Regions from separate parts of the Allobosea sp. P2_B12 genome, predicted to be linked through region 2. Evidence: predicted binding sites of a transcription regulator. Region 2 holds the regulator's gene; the other holds the start of a gene.
The links. The regulator PhoB, encoded in region 2, activates phosphate uptake and scavenging genes when phosphate is short. The targets are predictions, from matches to a motif close to TGTCATNNANCTGTCAT.

Region 1 (4,207 bases), on a different contig from region 2:
TATGGTGCGGGCGAGCTGGTCGACTATGCCAGCCTGAAAGCCGTGCCGGCCTGGCTGGAGCGCGGCTTGGCGAGGCCGGCCGTGCAGCGCGGGCTGGACAGCCCCAAGCGGCCGGGTTGAGGACCGTCGGCATGGCGATGACGATTTACGGCATCAAGAACTGCGACACGATGAAGAAGGCGCGCTCCTGGCTGGAGACGCAGGGGATCAGCCATGCCTTCCACGACTACAAGGCGGAAGGCATCGACCGCGCCTCCTTGGAGCGCTGGGTCGCCGAGCATGGCTGGGAGACCGTGCTGAACCGCGCCGGCACCACCTTCCGGGCCTTGCCGGATGCGGACAAGCAGGGGCTCGATGCGGGCAAGGCCATCGCCCTGATGCTGGCGCAGCCGTCGATGATCAAGCGCCCGATGCTCGATCTCGGTGGCCGGACCCTCGTCGGCTTCAAGCCCGCGATCTATGAGGCGGCGCTCAGCTCGCGGGCTTGAGGTTTGCCGCCCAGTAGTCCTTGACCTGGTTCACCAGCGCGTCTGGCAAGGGCACATAGCCGAGAGCGGTCGCATCAGCGCCGCCGGTATCGAGCGAGAGCCGGAAGAAGTTCAGAACGTCGCGGGTGCGCCTCGTTAGCGGCTTGGGAACGAGCGCGAAGGTGGTCGCGACGATCGGGTAGGCTTGGGCGCCGGGCGCGTCGGTCAGCATCAGCGCGAAATCCCGGGTCGAGCCCCATTCGGCGCTGGCGGCAGCTGCCTGCAGGCTCGCGGCATCGGCCTTGATGAAGTTGCCGGACTTGTTCTGCACCAGCCCGTAGGTCAGGCCGGCGCGCAGGACCTGGCCGAGCTCGATATAGCCGATCGAATTCTTGATCCGCCCGATGGCGCCCGCGACGCCCTGCGTCCGTTCCGCACCAGCGCCGGTCGGCCATGCGACCTGCGTGTTGGCGCCGATCCGGTCGCGCCATTCGGGGCTGACCTTGGCGAGATAATCGGTCCAGTTGAAGGTCGTGCCCGAGCCGTCCGAGCGGTAGATCACGTTGATCGCGGCGTCGGGCAGCTTGAGCTCGGGATTGACCGCGGCGATCGCGGGATCGGACCAGCGCTTGATCTTGCCGAGATAGATGTCAGCGAGTAGCGCTCCGGTGAATTTCATCTGGCCGGGGGCGACGCCGTCGATGTTCACGACGGGGACGATGCCGCCCATCACGATCGGGAACTGGACCAGGGCCGTCCGGATCAATTCCTCGGGCGAGAGAGGCCGGTCGCTCGTGCCGAAATCGGTAGCGCGCTGCGTCACGCGGACCTCGCCGCCGAGCGAGCCGACCGGCTCGTAATCGACGCCGATGTCGAGCGGCACCATCTCGGCTCCGTCCGATTTGGCGATCCGGTAGTTCTGCGCCCATTTCCCGATGACCGGGAAGGCGAAGGTCGAGCCCGCGCCGGTCAGGGGCTCCGCCTGGCCGGGCGAGACCGAGGACGCCAGCAGCGCGCCAGCGAAAGCAAGAAGGACCAGAGGCTTCATCGCGAACTCCCTGCGACCGAACGCGGGCGAAAGGCCGATCCCGGCCCAGCCCACGATGCCATTGCTAGGCCGCGGCGATGACGGAGCCGTGACGCCGCCGGCATGCGTGAGGGGATCGGCGCGCAAGACTGGCCGTTCCGGAATCAGGCCTTCTTTCGCTGTGCCCCTGATGCGATCGCAATGCCCGACAGCACCGCTATCAGTCCGATGATGACGTGCCAGCCGACCGGTTCGCCGAGAAGCAAGGCACCGGTGATGGCGGCGCTGACCGGATTGACCGTGACGGAGACCGCGACGCGCGTCGGCGTGGTGCGCCCGAGCGCGAAGGACCAGAGGAAGAAGGCGAGCGCGCTGCCGACCAGCCCGACATAGCCGAAGGCGAGCCACTGCACCGGTCCGGTGTCGGCCAGCCGATGCAGGCCGCCGGTCACAGCGGAAAGTCCGATCAGGCCGATCGCCCCGACGCCCATCGCCATGGTCGTGAAGGTCGTCGGACCTGACCGCGCGATCAGCGGCTTCGACCAGACGCTGTGGAACGCCATGCACAGCGCCGCCGCCATCATCAGCAGGTCGCCCTGCCAGGCCTGCGCCGGCGAGCTGGAAAGACCGGTCGCCAGCGCCAGCGCCACGCCGGCCATCGCGATCAGGACGCCGATGCTTTTCCGCCAGGTCAGCGGCTCGACCCGAAGCGCCGCAGCGACGACCATCGTCAGCAGCGGCAGGGTCGAGAGCGCCAGCGCGCCGCGCGCGGCGGTCGTGAAGATCAGCGAGGCGTTGAACAGGATTGGAAACACCCCGAAGAACAGCGCCCCCAATCCGGCAACCAGCAGCCAGTCGCGACGGGCGGGCCAGGCTTCGGCTTGAAGCAGTGCCAGCGGCAGAAGCCCGAGGAAGCCGATGCCGAAGCGAAGCGCGCCGAGCGTCATCGGGTCGGTCCGGCCGACGACGAAGCGCGTCGCCGCGATCGACGTGCCCCCGATCGCACTCGACAGCATCGCCGCCAGAACACCCAGAAACTCGCTCATCGCCCGTCTCCGCATTGTCGTTGCGCCGGTTCTGCGGGACAAGAGATCAATCAGGGAATGGAATTTCTGACATAAGCCTGATCAGGAAACGTGATGAGCGTCGCAAGGCTCGACCCCGATCTGCTGCAGGCCTTCGTCGCGGTCGCCGAACTGCGTTCGTTCACGCGTGCCGCAGCCCAGCTCAACCGCACCCAGTCGGCGGTCAGCATGCAGGTCAGGCGGCTGGAGGATCGGCTCGGGTCGGAACTCCTCGTCCGCAGCACGGTCCATGTCGAACTGAGCCCTCCCGGCGAAGCGCTGATCGGCTATGCCCGGCAGATCCTGGCCATCAATGCGGAAGCCGTGGCGCGGCTGACCGAGCATCGGCTGGAAGGCCAGGTCCGGCTCGGCGTGATGGATGACTACGGTACGCTCGTCATACCGCCATTGCTGGCGAGTTTTGCCGCGCTCTATCCCTGCATCCAGGTCGAGATGCAGACCGGCCTGACCGGGACCATGACGGAGCGCTTGGGCGAAGCGTTCGATCTCGTCATCGCGATGCACCCGCAGGGGCAGGGCGGCGGGACCTTCCTTCGGCACGAGCAGGCGGTCTGGGCCGTTGGCGCGACGCGCTCGGCGCTGGCGCAGCAGCCGCTGCCGGTCGCGCTCTATCCGCAAGGCTGCCTGTTCAGGCAATGGGCGACGACCGAACTCGATCGCGCCGGTTTGCGCTGGCGGCTTGCCTTCGTAAGCCACAGCCTCGGCGCGGTCGAGGCCGTGGCGGCCCAGGGCTTGGCCGTCACCGTGGTCAAGGCAGGGACCTGTCCGCCAACCCTGCGCATGCTGAAGCCGGAAGACGGTCTGCCGCCCTTACCGAAGGCCGACATCCGGCTGCACTGCGCCACCAGCCCGCCGCAGGCGACGACGCTTCTCGCCGCGCACCTCGTCGCGGACCTGGCTCGCGTGCCGTGAACGGGTGACGAGCGCGGGCGGCACTTCCTTCGCGGACCGCACTGCTTTAACGCGCAGTCCATGAAGACTGACATCATGACAACCGACGCCAGCACAACTGACACCACGGCAGCCGAAGCCAGCGCGGCCGACTTCACCTTCCATCTGCACGCGCGTGATGGCGCGGCCCGCACCGGCGAGATCCGCATGCCGCGTGGCGTGATCCGGACGCCGGCCTTCATGCCTGTCGGTACGGCCGCGACGGTCAAGGGCATGTACCCCGACCAGGTCAGGGCGCTTGGCGCCGATGTCGTGCTCGGCAACACCTACCATCTGATGCTGCGCCCCGGTGCCGAGCGGGTCGCCAAGCTCGGCGGCCTGCACCGCTTCATGAACTGGCCGCACCCGATCCTGACCGATTCCGGCGGCTTCCAGGTGATGTCGCTGGCCAATCTGCGCAAGCTGACGGAGGAGGGCGTCACCTTCCAGTCGCATATCGACGGCTCCAAGCACATGCTCAGCCCGGAGCGCTCCGTCGAGATCCAGAACCTGCTCGGGTCCGACATCGTCATGCAGCTGGACGAATGCGTCTCGCTGCCCTGCGAGGACAAGGTCGCGGAGAAGGCGATGCGGCTGTCGTTGCGTTGGGCGGAACGCTGCAAGGAGGCTTTCGGCAATCCGGCGGGCAGGGCGCTCTTCGGCATCGTCCAGGGCGGTTCGGTGCCGGCGCTGCGCGT
Region 2 (4,207 bases):
GCTGAACAACAATTTCTGGTTCTCGCCCACTCTCAAGGGCGGCGTCTCGAACCTGCCGGTGACGATTTACCAGTTCGCCTCGGCCCCTTACGAGAACTGGCAGCAGCTCGCCTGGGCTGGTTCGCTGATCATCACCATGTCGATCCTGGTGCTCTCGCTCATCGCCCGCCGCATCGTGCGCGGCTCCAAGTAATTTACGTCGCTTCCGACATTCGTCGCGTCCGATCCGAAGGAACCCTTCGATGCTTTCGACCCTGGAACTGAGCCCGCAATCGCTCGACGCCGATGCCCCCGTGCGGATCGCGGTGAAGAACCTCGATTTCTACTACGGCGAGCACAAGGCGCTGAAGAACATCAACCTCGACTTCCGCGACCGCCACGTCACGGCGCTGATCGGCCCCTCGGGCTGCGGCAAGTCGACGTTGCTGCGCATCTTCAACCGGATCTACTCGCTCTATCCCGAGCAGAAGGCGACCGGCGAGGTGCTGCTCGACGGGCGCAACGTCATCTCCAACGACATCGACGTGAACGAGCTGCGTTCGCGCATCGGCATGGTCTTCCAGAAGCCGACGCCCTTCCCGATGTCGATCTACGACAACGTCGCCTTCGGCATCCGCCTCTACGAGAAGCCGCCGAAATCCGAGCTCGACGACCGCATCGAGGGCGCGCTGCGCCGCGCCGCGCTGTGGGACGAGGTCAAGGACAAGCTCAAGGCCTCGGGCATGGGCCTGTCGGGCGGCCAGCAGCAGCGCCTCTGCATCGCGCGCACCATCGCGCAGAAGCCCGAGGTCATCCTGTTCGACGAGCCGACCTCGGCGCTCGACCCGATCTCGACCGGCAAGATCGAGGATCTGCTGGAGCAGCTCAAGACCGATTTCACCATCGTCATCGTGACGCACAACATGCAGCAGGCGGCGCGCATCTCGCAGTACACCGCCTTCATGTATCTCGGCGAGGTGATCGAGTTCGCCGCGACCAACAACATCTTCATGAACCCGAGCAAGAAGCAGACGCAGGACTACGTCACCGGCCGTTTCGGCTGACTCGCACGCGCTGCACAGGGACAAACGCCGATGACCGACCATATCGTCCGCTCCTACGACGCCGAACTCGAAGGCATACGCCGCAGCCTCGCCGAGATGGGCGGCATGTCCGAGCGCATGCTCGGCGATTCCACCGTGGCGCTGGTGCGCCGCGACACCACGCTCGCCCAGAAGGTGATCTCGGCCGACCAGCGCCTGGACAACCTGCAGCGCGATGTCGAGGAGCGCGCGGTGCTGACCATCGCGCGGCGCCAGCCGCTCGCCAACGATCTGCGCGAGCTGATCTCGGCGATCCGCATCGCCTCCGACATCGAGCGCGTCGGCGATCTCGCCAAGAACATCGCCAAGCGCGCGGTCGCGATCTCAGGCCAGTTCTCGCCGCCGCATCGCGCTGTCGTCGGGCTGGAGCATATGAGCCGCCTGGTCCAGGCTCAGCTCAAGGACGTGCTCGACGCCTATGCCTCGGCCAATGAGCAGAAGGCGCTGGAGGTCTGGCATCGCGACGGCGAGATCGACGCGCTCTACACCTCGCTGTTCCGCGAGCTCCTGACCTATATGATGGAAGATCCGCGCAACATCACCTTCTGCACGCATCTCCTGTTCTGCGCCAAGAACATCGAGCGCATCGGCGACCACACCACCAACATCGCCGAGACGATCCACTATCTCGTCACCGGCGAATCGCTCGACCTCAACCGTCCCAAGCTCGACACCACCGACATCAACGTCGAGGCGGTGACGGGGAGCTGATCGATGAGGGCGCCATCGCCTTTCCCGTCTTGGTCGGGCTTGTCCCGACCATCCACGCCTTCGCTCGCCGAGAGCGGTGTTCAAGACGTGGATGCTCGCCACAAGGGCGAGCATGACGGAATGTGTCGACTGGCTGCCAAGACGCCGACTGCCCAGAACGGAACCGCGCCATGCCCGCCCGCATCCTGATCGTCGAGGACGAGGAGCCGCTGACCCTGCTCCTGCGCTACAATCTCGAGGCCGAGGGCTTCGAGGTCGACTCGGTCGCGCGCGGCGACGATGCCGAGCTGCACCTGCGTGACAACACGCCCGATCTCGTGCTGCTCGACTGGATGCTGCCGGGGCTGTCGGGCATCGAGCTCTGCCGCCGCCTGCGGGCGCGCCGCGACACCGAGCGCGTGCCGATCATCATGCTGACCGCGCGCGGCGAGGAGACCGAGCGCGTGCGCGGCCTGGCCACCGGCGCCGACGACTATGTCGTCAAGCCGTTCTCGCTGCCCGAGCTGATCGCGCGCATTCAGGCGCTGCTGCGCCGGGCCAAGCCCGGCCACGTCGCGGGACTTTTGACGGCCGGCGATCTCGAACTGGACCGGACCACGCGGCGCGTGCGCCGCTCGGGCTTCGAACTGCATCTCGGCCCGACCGAGTTCCGCCTGCTCGAATTCCTGATGCAGGCGCCGGGCCGGGTCTATTCCCGCGCCCAGCTTCTCGACGCGGTCTGGGGTCGCGACGTCTATATCGACGAGCGCACCGTGGACGTCCATGTCGGGCGCCTGCGCAAGGCGATCACGCCGGGCGACGCCAAGGACCCCCTGCGCACCGTGCGCGGCGCCGGCTACGCCTTCGACGAGACCTTTGCGCGGGCGTGACTGGCTTTCGACCCGTCTCACATCCGCGCCGTCATCCCGGACAAGCGGCGAAGCCGCGCCGATCCGGGATCCATGCCGGAACGCCATTTCAGCAGGTCCAGGCATGGATCCCGGGTCTGCGCTTCGCTCCGCCCGGGATGACGGCGCGTTTGATTGATATCTGATCGCTTGACCGCCTCGGCCGACCTCGCTTGACCCGCAGCGTCCGACGGCGCAAGCCCGCCGCATGCAAACCAAAGACATCGCCATCATCGGAGCAGGCCCGGCCGGGTTGATCGCGGCGGAACGGCTGGCGGAGGCCGGCCACCGCGTCACCATCCATGAGCGGATGCCGACGCCGGCACGGAAATTCCTGCTGGCGGGGCGCGGGGGGTTGAACCTCACCCATTCCGAAGCGCTCGAGGGCTTCCTGCCGCGTTATGGCGCGGCGCGGGACTGGCTCGAACCGGCGATCCAGGCCTTTCCGCCTCAGATGCTGCGTGACTGGGCCGACGGGCTGGGCGCCGAGAGCTTCGTCGGCTCGAGCGGGCGCGTCTTTCCCAAGGCGATGAAGGCCTCGCCGCTTTTGCGCTCCTGGCTGCGATGGCTGGACGGTCTTGGGGTGAAGCTCGAATCCGGGCGCTTCTGGACGGGCTGGACGGCGGATGGGGCGCTGAGCTTCAGGACGGGCGATGGCGAGACTGTCGCGCTCACACCCGATGCGACGCTGCTGGCGCTGGGTGGCGCGAGTTGGCCAAGGCTGGGGTCCGATGGCGGCTGGGTTTCGCTGCTGGCGGCGAAGGGTGTCGTGATCACGCCGCTGCGCCCCGCCAATGGCGGCTTTGCCGTCGCCTGGTCGGCGACCTTGCGCGAGCGTTTCGCGGGCGCGCCGTTGAAGCGCATCATCATCCGATTCGGCGGCCAGGAGGTGGCGGGCGAGGCGATGATCGACGCTGATGGCATCGAGGGCGGCGCGATCTATGCGCTGTCGGGGCCGCTGCGCGAGGCGATCGCCCGCGAGGGCTTTGCCGAGATCGCGATCGATCTGCGGCCGGATCTCGACCTCGCGCGGCTGACCGAGAAGCTCGGCAAGCGCCGCAAGGGCGAGACGCTGAGCAACCATCTGCGCAAGGCGGGATTGTCTCCGGCAGCCGTCGCCGTGCTGCGCGATGGTGCCGGGGGGCGGCTCAATGAGGCGCCTGCCGCGCTGGCGGCGGCGATCAAATCCACGCCCCTGCGACTCACCGGCCTGATGCCGATCGACCGCGCGATCTCGACGGCCGGCGGCATCGCGGCCGCCGAGGTCGATGATGGGTTCATGCTGAAGCGCCTGCCCGGCGTCTTCGTCGCCGGCGAGATGCTGGACTGGGAGGCGCCGACCGGCGGCTATCTGCTGCAGGGCTGCTTTGCGACCGGCATCGCGGCGGCGGCCGGGATGGAGGCATGGTTGGCGTCCCGGTGACGACCCAGGGCGGTCCGAAGCGAAGCGCGGGGAACCCCTCTCCCGTAGGGAGAGGGGCAGGGGTGAGGGGTCGGCCCCTCGACACCGCAGCCGTGAGCTGACCG

Region 1: pstS (phosphate ABC transporter substrate-binding protein PstS) is a predicted target of PhoB. The motif match lies at 1,593-1,609, and genes of this name have one in related genera.

Annotation. Positions count from the first base shown of each region.
Region 1 is NZ_JBFUDG010000001.1:591,492-595,698, forward strand. Features, by position in the region: gene AC1DYU_RS02840 (glutathione S-transferase N-terminal domain-containing protein) at 1-120, shown strand, start outside; gene AC1DYU_RS02845 (ArsC family reductase) at 132-488, shown strand; gene pstS (phosphate ABC transporter substrate-binding protein PstS) at 472-1,515, opposite strand; gene AC1DYU_RS02855 (DMT family transporter) at 1,659-2,540, opposite strand; gene AC1DYU_RS02860 (LysR family transcriptional regulator) at 2,634-3,491, shown strand; gene tgt (tRNA guanosine(34) transglycosylase Tgt) at 3,567-4,207, shown strand, end outside.
Region 2 is NZ_JBFUDG010000009.1:165,497-169,703, forward strand. Features, by position in the region: gene pstA (phosphate ABC transporter permease PstA) at 1-193, shown strand, start outside; gene pstB (phosphate ABC transporter ATP-binding protein PstB) at 243-1,043, shown strand; gene phoU (phosphate signaling complex protein PhoU) at 1,074-1,793, shown strand; gene phoB (phosphate regulon transcriptional regulator PhoB) at 1,964-2,662, shown strand; gene AC1DYU_RS20355 (TIGR03862 family flavoprotein) at 2,889-4,103, shown strand.